DNA from 3 places in the Priestia aryabhattai genome. Region 1 is predicted to be linked to each of the others. Evidence: riboswitches for the same ligand, from Rfam matches in the RefSeq annotation. Region 1 holds a riboswitch; each other region holds the start of a gene.
What was found. Region 1 has a riboswitch for ZMP and ZTP ahead of M3225_RS13570 (APC family permease). Riboswitches for the same ligand answer to the same signal wherever they lie in the genome.
Positions count from the first base shown of each region.

Region 1 (5,736 bases):
AGCTGAAATGGACGCAATCATATCAATATCACTCATTAACTTTCCGCCAAATAACGTATTGTGATTATTAATATCATTAGGGAAAATGCGGCTCGTTCGAACGGCCTTTGTATCTTTACAATAATTTGCTTTCATTAGTAAGAACCTCCATTGATGCCTATCATAATAAGAATAAAAGAATGAATGAACCTATACTAGCATATTTTGATAAATTTAGCTTTACAAAAAACTCGTTGATTTATTTACAGAAAACAAAAAAGAGAAGAAAAATTCTTCTCTTTTTTGTTTATCGAATATAGCTTGATCCAAACGTTTCACCTAAAGAATCACTGTATAGGTCACTTGACTTCACAGTCCATTTTCCATCTTCTTTCACCATAAAAATTCGTAAGGGACGACTTCCTTCTTTCGTCTCTAATTCATTTACAATATCTTTGAATTTAGAAGCCGCAAACTCTTCAGAGTGTTCTGTATCGTAATCTTTCGTTTCATCTGTGTATGCTCGCTTAAGCTGCGATACGTATGAATATAAGTCTGATAAATTAACGGTAGTGTACTCCACTTCTACTACGGCTTTATTATTTGCATTCGCAATCACCTTTGTCTTCACGCTTGCTTTTTCTTTTAAAACATCTTTATACATGTTAAAAAAATCTTTTTTTGCTTTGTCGGTTAAACTGTTAGAAAACGCACCTTTTAATTCCTCGTTAAACGCTTTTTTCTGTTCTTCTATGACAGCTGTTTTGTCTGCTGTTACATATTTATCATAGTCTACATTTTCTTTGTTTAAGTAAAGAACTTCTGTATAAGCTTGCAGAGCTTTTGCTGGGTCTTGCAGCTTATTATAGCTTTTCGCGTATTTCTTCGTATTCAGCGTTAATGTTACTTCGTCAATTTCTTCATCATAATCAGATGATGTTGGCTGAAGCCCAATTTTGTATTTTTTATCTTTTTTGACTTCAAAGACAAACGTTAAATTTTTTTGCTTTCCAGCGCCAATCTTGTCAGATGCACTGCTTTCTAGTCCAAGCTCACGACTGTTCACTCCTGTTTTTGGAGACATTTTTCACTTTCAAATCAACTTTCAATAGCCCTTTTTCTTCACTTGTAGCTCCTTCATCACTATCTACTAAAATATAAGAAGCGCTGTCAATGGATGCTTCAATCACCTTATTTTTAGCCGAAGTGGATCCTCCCGTTTCCTTAGAACTGTTACAAGCCGCTAATACTAGCATAAGTACAAAAACCAAAGCCAAAACATTCATTTTTTTCACAGCTGCCTGATCCCCTTTATTTTGTTTTTTTAGAACTTTACCCCAAATAAAGGTTCCCTCTGTGTAAATCCTTAAACCTTAAAATCTATATTTTTTACAATATTTTGATAAAAACCAAGTCTAAATTCTCCACTCATATAAATAAATAAAAAAACACGAGCACCGGCTCGTATTTTTTTATTTAGATTGAAAATTTTCTTGATTGATTTGTTCAGCTTCCTTCATATATCGATTGGATTTGCCACTTTTAATTCCCCAGTAATAAAAAGCTAATGATACGCAAGCAATCACTAGCATATCCCATCCGAAAGGCAAAATATTTTTGCCTCCAAATTTTTCGCTTCCTATGTAGGAAATAAAAATCATGCACGCTAAATAGATAAGCATCCAAGCCCCGGTTAAAAATTCTTTTTTAAAGCCCACCCATTTATTTTTCGCTTGGTAATAAAAATAAACAGGCAGGCCAATTGCCATAATAAAGATCACTTCACCTGTAAGAGGCCACCTTGCCCAGTAAAGCGTCAAGGAAGCAAAAACGAAGCCGCATGGCGCAATAATTGATGCTCCTTTTAAATAAAATGGACGGTAAAAGTGTGAAGCCGTTTTTCTTAATGTTATAAGCGCTACAGGACCCATAATATAAGAGATAAGCGTCGCTACTGAGATCACTTCTGCTAAGACACCCCATCCTCTAAATAAAAAGAGAAACAAAAAGCAGGCTGCTAAATTTAGCCACATAGCTGGGCGCGGGACATTGTAAAGTGGATGAAGAGTACCAAATATCTTTGGCAAATATCCATTTTGTTGCATCCCGTATAACATTCTAGAAGTAGTTGCCGTATATGTAGCACCTGTGCCGGAAGGAGAAACAAATGCGTCTGCGTATAACACAATTGTCAGCCAGTTAATTCCAAGCGCAATCGCTAAATCAGCAAAAGGAGAATTAAAATTCAAATGATTCCATCCATCAGCAATTGACGACGGACTTACTGCTCCGATAAAAACTATTTGCAATATAATATATACAATTCCAGCAATAAAAATTGAACCAATTACAGCTATCGGAATCGATTTATTAGGTGATTTTGCTTCTCCTGCCATATTTACTGGACTTTGAAACCCATTAAATGCAAACACAATACCTGATGTTGCCACTGCAGTTAAAACACTTGCCCACCCGTAAGGTGCTACCCCATGCTCACTTGAAAAGTTCCCGCTATGAAAACCAGAAAAAAATAAAGCCCCTGCCGTCAAACCAGGAATAATTAATTTAACAATCGTAATAAATGAATTGGCTTTGGCAAAGAGATTTACCGTCCAATAGTTCACAAAAAAATAAACGAATAATAACAAAGACGCAACTGCCAACCCCTTAGACGTTAAAATGCCATTGTCTACTAATTCATGAGTCCAGCGAGCCCATTTCCACGGCCACGTACTCATATATTGTACAGATGCAATAGCTTCCACTGTTATCGTTGAAGCTATTGAAATCCAGTTAGCCCAAGCAGCCAAAAACCCAATAAATGATCCGTGTGAATACTGAGGGTATTTAACCATCCCCCCTGCTTGTGGAAACATCGCGCCCAGTTCAGCATATGATAGGGCAATAGTCAAGATAACCACCATTCCAATAACCCATGAAAAAATAGCCGCGGGTCCCGCAATTTGAGCTGCTTTCCATGCTCCAAACAGCCATCCGGAACCAATAATCGAACCTATTCCTGTCATGGTTAATGCAAATGTTCCCATCTTCCTTTGCATATTGCTCATCCAAATCTACCCCTCTTCCCTAGGAAAATAAAAAAAACACTTGCGAAATTTTCTCAAGTGTTTGCCCAGGCGCGCGGCTTATACGCTATATGCTCCCCCATGGTCATCCATGTTGCGCCAGTCACATATAGGAATATATTTTTTATTAGTATATAACATTGATCACCATTACTCAATACACAAAAATACTTACATTAATTTTCTAAAAATAATAAATTATTCGTAAAATTAAGAATTCAATATCTAAAAACCTTTTATACATCACAAAAATGATCCAAAATCCTAACTTTCTTATTATTCGGTTCTTTTACTCCACGAACGAATTCCCTCTCATAAGTTATACTAATATATATTACTTATTTACAAAACATGAATTAACAGCTATATATCTATAGAATTCTTGCACTAGGCCCTTTACTTATATACAATATGAAGAAAAGATACTAAAGTGAACTGCCCACCACTTAGCGACGTTTGAAGTGGGAGACTTTTTTTTGAAAACGTTAAAACCTACATATCATGCACTTCGCAACTAATGAAGTACTTCGAGCAAACTTCTCTGTTTACGCAAGCAAAAAACAGGGAAAATTACGAAAAAAGATTGTTAGAGGGATGCTTATGAATTATGCAAATGTAAAAGTTCTTTATTTTGATGACGACGGAACCATTCCAAATCACCCTCGTCTTCCAGTTTTGTTGTATGAACACGTATTTATTAGTAAGAAAGAGAAAGTGGAGAGCATTTTTAATTCTCACAACTGGAAAAACAGCTGGGTAGGCGGCATACATGATTTTCACCATTACCACAGCAATTCTCATGAAGCACTAGGTGTAATTAGCGGATCTGCGCGCTTAAAACTAGGTGGACATATGGGGGAAAATATTGTGGTGCATGCTGGCGATGTGCTCGTACTTCCTGCAGGAACAGGGCATATGCGTCTCCAATCAACTGCTGATTTTAAAGTGGTTGGAGCTTATCCAGAAGGCATGGATTACAATTTACGAACAGGAAAACAAACTGATCGCCCTCACGTATTTGATGAAATTGCACAAGTACCTATTCCTACAACAGATCCTGTTTATGGCGACAAAGGACCATTGACAGAGTGGTGGAACTAGACAAGCACTTATTGTCTAGTTTTTTTATTTGCTCTGTTTTATTCCTTCCATGAATCTCTTTTTGAACATACAAATTCTTTTCTTATGATGCAATAGCAATATACTTTATCTCATCAAAGAAACAAAAACTTCTCTGCAAAAACTAAATTTCTTCTTTTCCGTTCTCTTTTTGCTTCAAGAGCAACTTCGCTTAGATTATCCCCTTTTTTTCTTCCATAATCATTTCGAATATACTCTCATCATAAGCTCTTTTTTGTTTTTCTAAAAAAATTTTCATAGGTTATAACGAAATTTTCAAAAAACTTATTGCTTTACCATGTCAGACTTGCTATCATAGTGAACATTGTTAGATAAATTTTAGTAGGAGGAGTAAAATTGAACAGAAAATTCATAATTTTTATTTTATTTATCGTTCCATTTATTGCTCAATTCGCTTTTTTACCTTTTGTAAATAACATTCATCCAATTATTTTTGGATTACCTCTTTTGCATTTATGGTTATTTTTATGGGTCTTCTTAACGCCTGTGTGTACATTTATCATTTATCGTTTACAAAAATCTTGGGGGGACATTGAATAATGCAAGGAAATTTAACCGCACTTTTAATCACATCAGCAATTGTTCTTGTCGTTATCGCGATTGGCTTTATAGCGGGACGTGACAAATCATCTAGAAGCTCAGTTGAAGAGTGGGCTGTAGGCGGAAGACGTTTTGGAAGCCTGCTCGTCTGGCTTTTAGTAGGAGCAGATTTATATACTGCTTATACATTCCTAGGTCTTACAAGTACAGCTTATCAGGGAGGAAGCATTGCATTTTTTGCCATTCCTTACTCTGTTTTAGCCTTTTTAATTTCATACTTTTTTCTTCCAAAGCTTTGGACTGTTGCTAAAAAGCACAAACTTACTACGCTTGCTGATTATGCTAGAGAACGTTTTAGTAGTAAATTTCTCTCCTCTTTAATTGCCATAGTAGGTGTATTGATGCTTATTCCCTATATTGATCTTCAGCTTAGCGGTATTCAAGATACTCTTCGTGTTGCAGGAACTGGCTACATTAACGTAAAAGCTGTTGTTATTCTTTCATTCTTTCTTGTGGCTCTTTATACCTTTTTCAGCGGAATTAAAGGTCCCACATATACGGCAATTATTAAAGATATTTTAGTATGGGCGATTATGTTATTTATGGTTGTTTCTCTGCCAATTATGCATTTTGGAAGCTGGGGCAACATGATCGACAATGTTGCAAAGGATGCACCGCAGCTATTAACGATCCCAACACAAGGACCTAAAGGCATTCCATGGTTTATTACAGCATCACTCGTATCTGCTTTAGCTTTATTCATGTGGGCCCACGCTGCTACAGGTGTTTTCACTGCTAAAAGTGCAGATTCGCTTCGTAAAAATGCTATTTTCTTACCGCTTTACAATATTGTTTTAATTCTAGTCATCTTTTTAGGATTTATTGCTTATCAAGTATTACCTCAAGATACAACGGATCCTAGATTAGCATTATTAACCTTAATTCAATATTCATATGGCGGTATTGGCCAAGGGTTAGCTTATGCAACGAT
Region 1 is NZ_JAMBOQ010000003.1:78,354-84,089, reverse strand. Features, by position in the region: gene M3225_RS13585 (acyl-CoA thioesterase) at 1-135, opposite strand, end outside; gene M3225_RS13580 (DUF5105 domain-containing protein) at 287-1,063, opposite strand; gene M3225_RS13575 (hypothetical protein) at 1,032-1,274, opposite strand; gene M3225_RS13570 (APC family permease) at 1,452-3,047, opposite strand; ZMP/ZTP riboswitch at 3,104-3,182, opposite strand; gene M3225_RS13565 (cupin domain-containing protein) at 3,567-4,166, shown strand; gene M3225_RS13560 (DUF3311 domain-containing protein) at 4,542-4,745, shown strand; gene M3225_RS13555 (sodium:solute symporter family protein) at 4,745-5,736, shown strand, end outside.

Region 2 (5,736 bases), on a different contig from region 1:
TTGTCCGAACTAAACAATCGGTAAAAAAGATAATAGCAAAGGGAATAGCATAAACACCTAAAATTGTAAGAAAGACTTTATTACCATTCATTTATATGAATCCACCTTTATATATTAGAGTGAATATTTTAGCTTTTCTTAAGTAGAATGCTCAGATAAAGGAAAAGTATGTATAACAAATAGCAGCTTGAATTAAGCTGCTATTTGTTTATGGTTTCCGATAAAGTCCGTTATGTTAACTAGAAATGAATACTTCATTTTTCTTTTGCAATCTCTTTTCTGTTAGGAGCAAGTGGTGGTTGTTCTAACCATTTATTTTTCACCATAATGTTAAACCATCTCTTTGTCACCATTAGATTTTTGAGAATGGTGCTTTCATAAATTGTTACAAGATCTGTTCGCATGGATGATGCTAAACCTGTTCCGTGATACGCTTGTGCAGCTTGGAATAAGAAACCAATATGATACATCATTAATTTATCAGAAAAAGGAGAGTCTGTTGAAGTTGTTACTTCTGTCTCCCATGATTTAGGGACGGGTAAATTATCTGCGTGCATTACTTTTGAAAAGGATTGTATTTGATCATCAGCTGTTTTCTCAGAATCCTCTAAAAACTTTCTTACTTCTTTTGATTGAGCGACCTGACTAAATCCAATAGAAAGAGTTTTAGCCATAATGCTTTTTTTAAGGTTGAACGAAATACTTATGATTTCTATTGCCGTTAAACGTCTGCCTTTTCCGAAAAAACCATCCGTAAAATCCTGGCTAGAGATATATTCAGGATTCGCAGCAGGATAAAAATAAGGGTCCCTCTGAAAATCCCCTTTTTCAAGTAATAATTCAATCGTTTGATGATACATCCTTTTTGCATCATTATCACAGGAATCGTAAAAGTGGCGTAAGTCTTCTCTGACAGAAACACCTAATGAGGTTGTGTGTCCTAGTAAGCCATGTAACGTCATGATATGTAAATAATTCAAGCAGAATATGTCGGTGAACAACCTCTTGGTATTTTTATTAAGGTCAGACTCAGTAAATCCAATTGGAACTGGAAACCCTTCGTTTTCTATAAAAGCTACAATTTGTTTTTTTGTTTTGCGAAGGTTCTGATAGCACCTTCAAAAATGGCCTTTATTGACTCATCTTCAATAATAGAGAACATATATCTATTTACTACATCTGTCATCGTTCCGTTTACATATTCTCCCCATAGTGTTCCTATTTCGGAAGATGTAAGCTTTAATTTATTCTTATCCAAAATATCACCTCTTGGATAATATTTACTAATTTATTAATAGATATGAATTTTTTCTTAACAAAAAAGATTTTCAGCATGTAATTTCCCATAATACGTTTTATGTTAACTTATAATGAATTTATAGAAGAATGAAAAGCTTTTAATTAGTAAAAAAGAGCTTTTCATGAATTATTACTACTTTGTTAAATCCCATTTAATAATATGTCCTGCATGTGTAAGACCTCCTCCAAATCCATAAAGTAAGAGGATATCTCCGTTTTTCAACTTACCTTCACTTATACCTATTTGTAACGCTAATGGAATCGAAACAGATGAGGTATTTCCCATATACTCGACACTAGTTAACGTTTTATCTAGCGAAAAGTCTGATCTTTCACATATTGATTCAATCATTCGTAAGTTGGCACTGTGTGGAACAAACCAATTCACTTTATCCTTTTGTAGATTTGCTTGTTCTAATAACTCTGCTATGCCTAAGGGAATTGTTCGGGATGCCCACTTATACACTTCTCTTCCGTTTTGAACCATCTTGCCACTAGAACTTAAAGGTTGTCCATGCATAGTAGTAGATAAATTCGTACGGTATACATGTTTACCTCCTTTTCCGTTTGTCCCAATGTGAGTAGCTATAAAGCTTGGATGCTCTGCGTCTTTTTCCACTAAAACAGCCGCAGCTCCATCCCCAAATAAGACGCAAGTAGTCCGATCTGTATAATCTGTAACCTTTGATAAAGTTTCTGCAGTAACGACTAAAACTTTCTGATGAAGTCCAGATGTAATAAACCCGTTTGCCATATGTAATCCATACGTAAAGCCAGCACAAGTAGCGTTGAAGTCTAGAGCACCTGTTTGAGGAATGTCGAAATAGTCTTGTATCTGAGTGGCTACACTTGGAAACGCATAGTCAGGCGTTGTTGTTGAAACAACAATACAATCTACATCAATCAACTCTTTCTGATATTGCTCGACTAAGTTTTCAATGGCTTTAATAGCTAAGTCAGAAGAATATTCGTTTTCACCTGCAACTCTTCTTTCCCTCATGCCCGTTCGCTGCACAATCCATTCATCATTTGTATCAACAATTCTTTCTAAATCATCATTCGTAAGTCTTTTTTCAGGTATGTATGTACCTATTGCTGTAATACGTGCAGTTGATTTCATTAAAGTCACCTTTCTTTTATACCAATATATATAAATTGATATTAGTACTAGGTACCAATAAAGTCAATAATTTCATATGAAAAAAATGTAAAATAACATTTGGAGTTTTTTAGAGGACATATATGTATTGCTATTCTGACTACGGCTTATTTAATATTTATTTATGGAAACTAGCTCTGTATATGATATATTATTAAAAAAAGAAAAATTTGGCTAAATATATTGTTAAAATTGATATTATTATGTAAAATTTTCTTATAAAACAGACTATGTGTTACTGGCGTAAACATGGAGGACCATGAGGAAGCACATAGATAACGGCCGTACGCCTGGGCAAAGTATTTGAACATATGTTCAAATACTTTTTTTATTTAGAAAGGAGATTTTTAAGTGAAAGAAATTTGTTGACGATACGGGATGAATCCAAATCAAAGTAAAGCCAAAGTTCAAAATGCTGAGAACACACCTATTAAAATCTTAAATGGAGAAGCCAGTTATATTAACTTTCTAGATGCATTAAACGCTTTTCAACTGGTCCGGGAGCTTCGACAGGCTACTGGTCAACCTGCAGCTGCATCTTTTAAACACGTAAGTCCAGCAGGCGCAGCTGTGTACTCTCCACTAAATGAGACACTTGCTGAATCCTATTTTGTTGAAGGCGTAGATCTCTCTCCTTTAGCTATTGCTTATACAAGAGCGCGTGGAACAGATAGGATGTCTTCGTTTGGAGATTGTGCTGCTTTTAGTGATGAAGTGGATATAACTGCAGCTAATCTCCTCAAAACAGAGGTTTCTGATATGATTGTTGCACCAAGCTACACTCAAGAAGCACTAGAGATTTTAAAGCAGAAAAAGAAAGGAAAATATTTAATCTTAGAGATTGATCCAAACTATGTACCAGATCCAATTGAAAAAAGAACGGTATTTGGAATTACTTTAGAACAAGAAAGAAATGAGGTACAGATTGGGAAAGAAGTTTTTAATCATATTGTTACGACTCAATCTGTTATGCCTGATAATGCAAAGAGGGACCTTCTTGTTGCTCTTATTACATTGAAATATACACAATCAAACTCTATTTGCTTCGTCTTAGATGGCCAAACGATTGGAATTGGTGCTGGACAACAGTCCCGTATTCATTGTACAAGGTTGGCAGCTGAAAAAGCTGATAAATGGTGGTTAAGACAACATCCAAGAGCCCTTAACATGAAGTTCAGAGAAGGCATTTCTCGTGTAGAAGTGAATAATGCAATTGATGGATGGCTGAATGATGATATTACTGAGATGGAAAACGAACAATGGAAACGATGTTTTGAAGAGGTCCCTGCTAGGCTAAGTAAGAGTGAAAAACAAGAATGGCTAAAAAGGTTAAAAGACGTTTCTTATGCATCTGATGCTTTTTTACCGTTTCGTGATAATATAGATCGTGCGGCTCAGAGTGGCGTTAAATATGTGGTTCAAACAGGCAATTCTTTACGAGATGAACAGGTTACACGGGCAGCAAATGAATATGGAATGATTATGGCGCATTTAGGCATACGTGTATTCCATCATTGAGCTATGAATTAAATGTAATTAACCCAAAAGAGCCAAGACCTTATAAGGGAACTGGCTCCTTTATGACCTTTCCAATAATTTGTGTTTCGTTAACTAACTCTGTATATTGTATATAGTTAAAGCAAAAGTATTAAGCCTTTATTTCTTCGGCTAAATTTTGGATTAATTCTTTTGTGGTTAAAACTGTAGCAAACTCATTGTCTAAAGTAGCTAATGAAACATTATGTATTTGTTCAGCTGAATAATACGTATTATCTGCCCCTTTTATTGCAAATGCAGCTGTTGCATCTGATACTAAGTACGTTTCAAATCCTAAATTACCACTCATTCGAGTAGTAGTTGAGACACAGTGTGGAGTTGTTAACCCTACTATTACAACCTTTTCTATTTGGTTTTCTTTTAAATGTTTTTCGAGTCCAGTTCCTATAAATGCACTATTTACTTTCTTTTTAAAGATAGGTTCATTTTCAGCTGGGACTGCAACATCTTTAAAATCTGAGGTTGGTTTATTAGGATGAAAAATCGAATGGTCGTTATTAGATAAGTGCTGAATATGTATAATTGGGTATTTCTTTTCTCTCCATGTCTTTAAAAGCACTTGAATATTGTCTTCAGCGTTTAGGTTATTTCTTATCCCCCACTTTTCATCTTCAAAAGCCCTTTGAACATCGATAATAATTAAAGCCGTATTGCTAAAATCTTTTCTCATATGTAATTCTCCTCCACTCTTTTCTACATATTTTAACATTTATGTTAGCTTGGTGAATTAAAAATAAGAATTTTATTTAAGCATATAAACTTCCTAAAAGCAGTATTATATTTTCTATTGGTGCATATCATATACACTTCGAAGAAGGATAGATTACGTAAGTTCAAGCTATATAATATAAGATTTTAATTTGATATAATATTATTTTGAATTTTTTACCACGAAAATTAATAGGGGGATAAAATGAAATGAGTAAAAAAATGGCTTTGTTGCTTGTAGATGTTCAAAACATTATGTTTTCTTATGAAGGTGGATCTTTATGGAATGAACAGCAAATACTTAAAAATATTACTTCTCTAAGAGAAAAAGCGCACAAATCTAATATACCAATTATCTATATACAGCATACAGACCCCAGTTCCGATAGTATGCTTAGTGAAGGAAAAGTCACATGGGAAATCCATCGGGATGTTCGCCCCCTACCAACAGACACAGTTATTCAAAAATCTTCTTGGGACGCATTTTATCAAACAACTTTACATAAAAAACTTCAGGAACTTGAAATCGGAAAATTAGTTATTGCAGGCATGCAAACTGAATTTTGTTTAGATACTACTTGTAGAAGAGCATATAGCTTAGGTTATAAAGAGAATATCTTAGTAAAAGATGCCCATAGCACATTTGATACGGCTGTACTTCCAGCTTCTAAAATAGTAGAACATCATAATAATATGCTGGGTGGCAGATTTGTTACATTAAAAGAAGTAAACGAAGTTATATTTTAAGCTAATAAAAAACTTTTTAAAGGAAAAACAGCCTTTAACAGGCTGTTTTTTATTCCTAGATCGCTGATTACGTTAACTAAGATTGAATATGCTATACATAAGGTTTAGCAACTAAAAAGAATTTATTCCCTTTCTCTAATACCTAACACATCCCAGGTATTTCCCCATTCTTTCATTGCTTCGAATATTGGACGTATCGTTTTTCCTTTATCAGTAAGAGAGTATTCTACATGAGGAGGTATCTCTGAATATATTTTACGTGTAAT
Region 2 is NZ_JAMBOQ010000010.1:46,041-51,776, forward strand. Features, by position in the region: partial or broken gene M3225_RS25750 (DUF3231 family protein) at 255-1,258, opposite strand; gene M3225_RS25755 (ketoacyl-ACP synthase III) at 1,433-2,419, opposite strand; ZMP/ZTP riboswitch at 2,683-2,761, shown strand; gene M3225_RS25760 (phosphoribosylaminoimidazolecarboxamide formyltransferase) at 2,837-3,976, shown strand; gene M3225_RS25765 (cysteine hydrolase family protein) at 4,107-4,685, opposite strand; gene M3225_RS25770 (cysteine hydrolase family protein) at 4,934-5,470, shown strand; gene M3225_RS25775 (winged helix-turn-helix transcriptional regulator) at 5,593-5,736, opposite strand, start outside.
Region 2: another riboswitch for ZMP and ZTP. It lies ahead of M3225_RS25760 (phosphoribosylaminoimidazolecarboxamide formyltransferase); the one in region 1 lies ahead of M3225_RS13570 (APC family permease).

Region 3 (5,736 bases), on a different contig from region 1:
GTATCAAGAAATTTAAAGAGAGGAACGAGTAATCTATGTCACCAGAAGTAGCAGCCGCAATATGGTCTGGTGGGTTTACTGTTTTAGGAATTATAGTAACTCTTATAACAACGAGTATCATTAACAGTAAAGCACAGAAAAATCAATATGAATTCCAAGAGAGAACATTTAACGAAGAACGTAAACATCAGAAAGAACTAGCAATTATTCAACATGCTATGGATAAAAGAACAGAGATTGTTTTAGAGTTTAGGAGGACATCTACATTTACATTGGTTAAATCCATCTATTACACACTCCATCCATTTGCCTTAGCAGCAAGTAATAATTTATATAAGTAGCGATCAATGGATACTCGCTAATGATTTTACATCTGATAACTGTTCGTTCATTTGATCAACGGTGGAACGAATACTTGTGTTGTAGGAAGCTTTTACGTTTACAGGGTTTGTTGTAAACTTTTCTTTTTCTAAAACTAAGTATGTTACATAGTAGTTTGCATTTGAATTAAATTTATCGGCTGAAATTCGAACCCACAACGCACCATTAGTATTTCCGCCGTCACTATTATTTCGGAACTCCCAGTTCTTTGTATCGTCTACATTATTTTGTATAATACTAAGAATTTTTGAGACTTTATTCGTTAAAGTACTATCTTCCAAATACTTGCTATTGATACGATACTTGCCTAAACCGTCAGCTTTGGGAATAATTTTCTCTCTTACTACAACACCACTATCTAAAGAGGCTTGTGTTTGTCCATTTACATTCAATGCACCCTCAACCTTATCAGTAATATCAATGACTTGAGGCGAAGAAAGTTGATAAAAAAGGCGATAACATGTATAATCAGCCGTCTTATTTGTTTTTACATAATCAAGTGTTTTGAGTTGGCGTATCTTTTCCATCGATGACAGAAACCCATGCCGTAGGCTTATTAGACCCATCAACTGTTTTTACTTTCCAACCATTAAAATAAGCTTTAATCTCATCAGATGTTGGTGTGTATGAGTCAGCCCAACCTGTTAAAGTGTCTGGTACTGTTAATATTATATCTGCTTTTCCTGCAGTCCCTGTGATATTTCCAAACCAAGCGGCTGCATTATTTAAGTCTAAATCACCACTGGTAGTTAATTTCTTTAACAAGGCCCTAAATGATTTGTTACTTGATAAATAGAAGTATTAGTTGATGTGGTAATAGGGCCAAAAGCATCTGCTACTTTTATAACTTTGTATCCCACAAAATCAACATGCCATGCCCAAGGGTTAGTTCCATCCAGTAAAACTTCTTCCCACTTCTTTAATACCTTCCAGTTCCCATCATTTTGATATAACACATCATTTAAATTATTTAACCCTCGAAGAATTGTTTCAGCATATAAGTATGATGGGTTACGTGGTTTAAATGGTTTTGCTACTGACTCTAGAGCTAACATTGGTTGAGCAAAGGAAAACATTCCACTTGCACTATTTCTGTTAGTGGCTCTAACCGAAAGATATACCGTGCTAGCGGTAGTTGTAATTTCCGGCTACTGTTTTAAGGTGAAGATTGTCTCATTGTGCTACGATTTTATCTTGCTTCAACTGATTTTCAGATAAATCCATAACGGTTACATCGGCTCCCGCGGCTGCTAAAATAGGTCCTTGCTGGCCGCCTCCAGATGCTAAACACAGAATTTTTAATCCTTTTATTGACTTTGGAAGCCAGTTTTTCGGCACGTGTTTGTGAGTGGTAACGGTAATTTCCCATTTGCCGTTTTTACTTTCCTTAATGGTTTTTTCGTCTACCGGTCGTGTATAAATGGATTGTTCCATCACTTTATAATCCCATGCTTTTTTATTATGTTTTAAAACATCCATACTAGTACTCCTTCTTCTATAATCATTTATTTCTTTCTTCTTTCAAAGTCATAAAATGAAAAACTCTTATCTTTTTTTCACAATAATCAATAATTTCATAACAGGTTGTGAGAATATCACGACTAGACAGTTCTATTTCATCAAATACAAACTTTGAAAGCTGCTTTTGCAGAACCTCTAACTTTTTACTGTCTTCTTCATCGAGCCATAGTCCTTCCGTGATACATACATCTGCTAATTTGTTAATCGACTGAGCCGTCCAGTTTAAGCCGGCTGAAGAAACGGTTTTTGTAAGTAAATCATTTTTTATCGCTAGAATAACTTGACACACGTGAGTATAGGCATCGACTTTCTTTTGGATAAATGTTTTGCGAAGTTCTTGTTTGTATTGCTCTTTCGACATCACTACAGCTACGACAGAGGTAATAAATGTTCCTGCCAGAGCGATAAGTGACCCAATTAAAATTCCTATCAGTTCTCCTGACAAAACGCTCACCTCTTTAGAAACGGTATTTCTATATGCTATGGGAATGAGGTAAGAGATATGAGGATAAACAATATGCAAAAACAGCCCTAACTTAGAAAAGTTAGGGCTGAAACACTTATAAAATGATGGTAACCAAATTAGATAATACGAATTGTAACAATTCCTTCAATCTGACCAATTTTTTCTTCTAGCTCAGGCACAATCTCGTCACTTACTTGATTGTCAATATCGATCATTGTATACGCGTATTCACCGCGGCTTCTGTTCACCATATCTGCAATGTTTAAATTGTAGTTTGAGAACACTTGCGTAATTTGTCCTACCATATTTGGCACATTGTGATGGAAAGCAGCTACGCGTTTTTTCCCAGTGTAAGGAAGAGACGTATTCGGGAAGTTCACTGAGTTTTTAACATTTCCTGTTTCTAAGAAATTCTTTACTTGACGTGCTGCCATTACCGCACAGTTCTCTTCTGATTCTTGAGTTGATGCCCCTAAATGAGGAATTGGCACAACATTTTTCATGTTCAAGACATTTTGATTTGGGAAATCTGTAATGTATCGACCAACTTTTCCACTTTCAAGAGCAGCTTTCATATCTTCTTCATTTACAAGCTCACCGCGTGAGAAGTTTAAAATATGAACATCTGGTTTCATGATGCTGAACGTTTCTTTATTGAAAACACCTTTTGTATCATCCGTTAATGGAACGTGAACAGTAATATAGTCAGATGCTGCAAATAGTTCTTCTAGAGACATTGCACGCTGTACATTGCGAGACAAATTCCAAGCTGTATTAACAGAAATGAATGGATCAAAACCAATTACATCCATATCTAAATCAAGCGCGTCGTTTGCTACAAGAGCACCAATTGCACCTAAACCAATAACGCCTAATGTTTTACCTTTGATTTCTTTTCCAACAAACTGTTTTTTACCTGCTTCAACTAACTTAGGAATTTGATCACCTTGGCCATCTAAGCCTTTTGTCCATTCAACTCCAGCAAATAAGTTACGAGAAGAAGCCATAATCGTAGTTAAAACCATTTCTTTTACTGCGTTTGCATTAGCTCCTGGCGTATTAAATACAACGATACCTTGCTCCGTGCAAGCGTCCACCGGAATATTATTAACCCCTGCTCCAGCTCGTGCAATAGCCTTTAAATTTTGGTCAAATGCCATGCTATGCATGTTAAAGCTACGCACGACAATAGCATCTGGATTTGCGCTGTCGTTGTCAATTTGATAACCTTCTTGATTAAAAACATTTAGACCTTTTTGTGCAATGTTGTTTAACGTTTTGATTGTTTGTACTTTCTCTAATGTTAATGTGCTCATTTTGTACTCTCCTCTGATTATCATCGTAGTTTTACATGTTTTTACCCTTGGATAAAGGAACTTCATTTTTAAATTTTTTTAAAAGTCTGGTTTTTTAACCTACATGTTTGGTAACTTCTATATCCTCTCCCCCTAAACAGAAAGAGGTAAGAGATATGTATTAATCCCTTACCTCTGCCCAGGCGAACGGCTACGTCACTATATGCTTCCTCACGGTTATCCGCGTTTCGCCAGTCACATATAGTCTTTGAAATTAAGTATATTCTAGCAAACTCTTTCGGAACGTTCAACCTTTTTTTAAAAGTTTGCTTTTTTCAGTCTAATTTTAAATCCCTGTAAGAGACCTCCTAATATATTGACAAATACCCCAATACATGTTAAACAAGAAGAGTGATTAGCACTCTCTTAACTCAAGTGCTAATTATCTTATAAGCCCTATATGGAAAGGAGAACTTCTTATGTCAAAAAAAGAATTTAAAGCCGAATCAAAGCGATTATTGGAGATGATGATTAACTCCATCTATTCTCAAAAAGAAGTATTTTTGAGAGAACTTCTATCAAATTCGAGCGATGCAATCGATAAAATTTATTACAAAGCCTTAACAGACGACTCCTTGCGTTTTAACAAAGAAAGCTACTACATAAAAGTAACACCAGATAAAACTAACCGTACCTTAACGATTGCGGATACTGGAATTGGTATGACTCAAGAAGAGCTTGAAAGCAGCTTAGGAACAATTGCCAGAAGCGGTTCTCTTGCTTTTAAAAATGAAAATGAAACAAAGGACGGGCACACGATTATTGGCCAATTCGGCGTTGGATTTTACGCAGCGTTTATGGTAGCAGATGTCGTAACCGTAATTAGTAAAGCATTAGGCAGCGATGAAGCCTATAAATGGGAATCTACTGGGGCTGATGGTTATACGATTGAACTCTGTGAAAAAGAAACGGTTGGAACTCAAATCATTTTAAAAATCAAAGAAAATACAGAAGATGAAACATATGATGAGTATCTAGAAGAATATCGTTTAAAAGCAATCATTAAAAAGTATTCAGACTTTATCCGCTACCCCATTAAAATGGACATAACGGAAAAACGCCCTAAAGAAGACGATGATAACGAGCTAGAAGATTATACAGAAGAACAAGTTATCAACAGCATGGTACCGATCTGGAAGAAAAATAAAAATGAATTGACTCCAGAAGACTATGAGCAGTTTTATTCAGAAAAGCGCTACGGGTTTGATAAACCGCTCACTCACCTTCACATTAATGTAGATGGGACAATTCGCTACAATGCCATTTTATTTATTCCAGAAAATATTCCGTTTGATTACTACTCAAAAGAATTTGAAAAAGGACTTGAGCTTTATTCAAACGGCGTATTAATTATGAATAAATGTGCAGATCTTCTTCCGGACTACTTTAGCTTCGTGAAAGGTATGGTAGATTCTGAAGATTTATCTCTTAATATTTCGCGTGAAATTTTGCAGCAAGATCGCCAGCTTCAGCTAATTGCCAAAAACATCGGCAAGAAAATTAAAAATGAATTAAAAAGCTTGCTTAAAAACGAACGTGAAAAGTACGAGAAGTTTTATGAATCATTTGGTCGCCAGCTGAAGTATGGTGTTTACAGTGACTTCGGAAGCAACAAAGATGTATTAAAAGACCTGCTTTTATTCTATTCTTCTACAGAGAAAAAGCTGGTGACATTAGACGAGTATGTATCGCGCATGCCTGAGGATCAAAAGTATATCTATTATGCATCAGGCGAATCATACGACCGAATTGAAAAGCTTCCTCAAGCAGAATTGGTTGCAGATAGAGGATACGAAATTCTATATTTTACAGAAGATATCGATGAATTTGCGATTAAAATGTTAATGACGTACGAAGAAAAAGAATTTAAATCTGTTTCAAGCAGTGACTTAGGGATTGAAGCAGAAGAAGAACAGCTCAATGAGTCTGAGGAAAAAGAGAATAAAGAGCTATTTGACTATATGAAAAAAGCTTTGGCAGGAAAAGTAGGAGATGTGCGCGCGTCTAAACGTT
Region 3 is NZ_JAMBOQ010000002.1:1,008,793-1,014,528, forward strand. Features, by position in the region: gene M3225_RS12140 (hypothetical protein) at 36-341, shown strand; gene M3225_RS12145 (hypothetical protein) at 345-908, opposite strand; gene M3225_RS12150 (hypothetical protein) at 877-1,146, opposite strand; gene M3225_RS12155 (hypothetical protein) at 1,140-1,457, opposite strand; partial or broken gene M3225_RS12160 (SAM-dependent methyltransferase) at 1,558-1,860, opposite strand; gene M3225_RS12165 (hypothetical protein) at 1,883-2,347, opposite strand; gene M3225_RS12170 (phosphoglycerate dehydrogenase) at 2,485-3,684, opposite strand; ZMP/ZTP riboswitch at 3,854-3,932, opposite strand; gene htpG (molecular chaperone HtpG) at 4,143-5,736, shown strand, end outside.
Region 3: another riboswitch for ZMP and ZTP. It lies ahead of M3225_RS12170 (phosphoglycerate dehydrogenase); the one in region 1 lies ahead of M3225_RS13570 (APC family permease).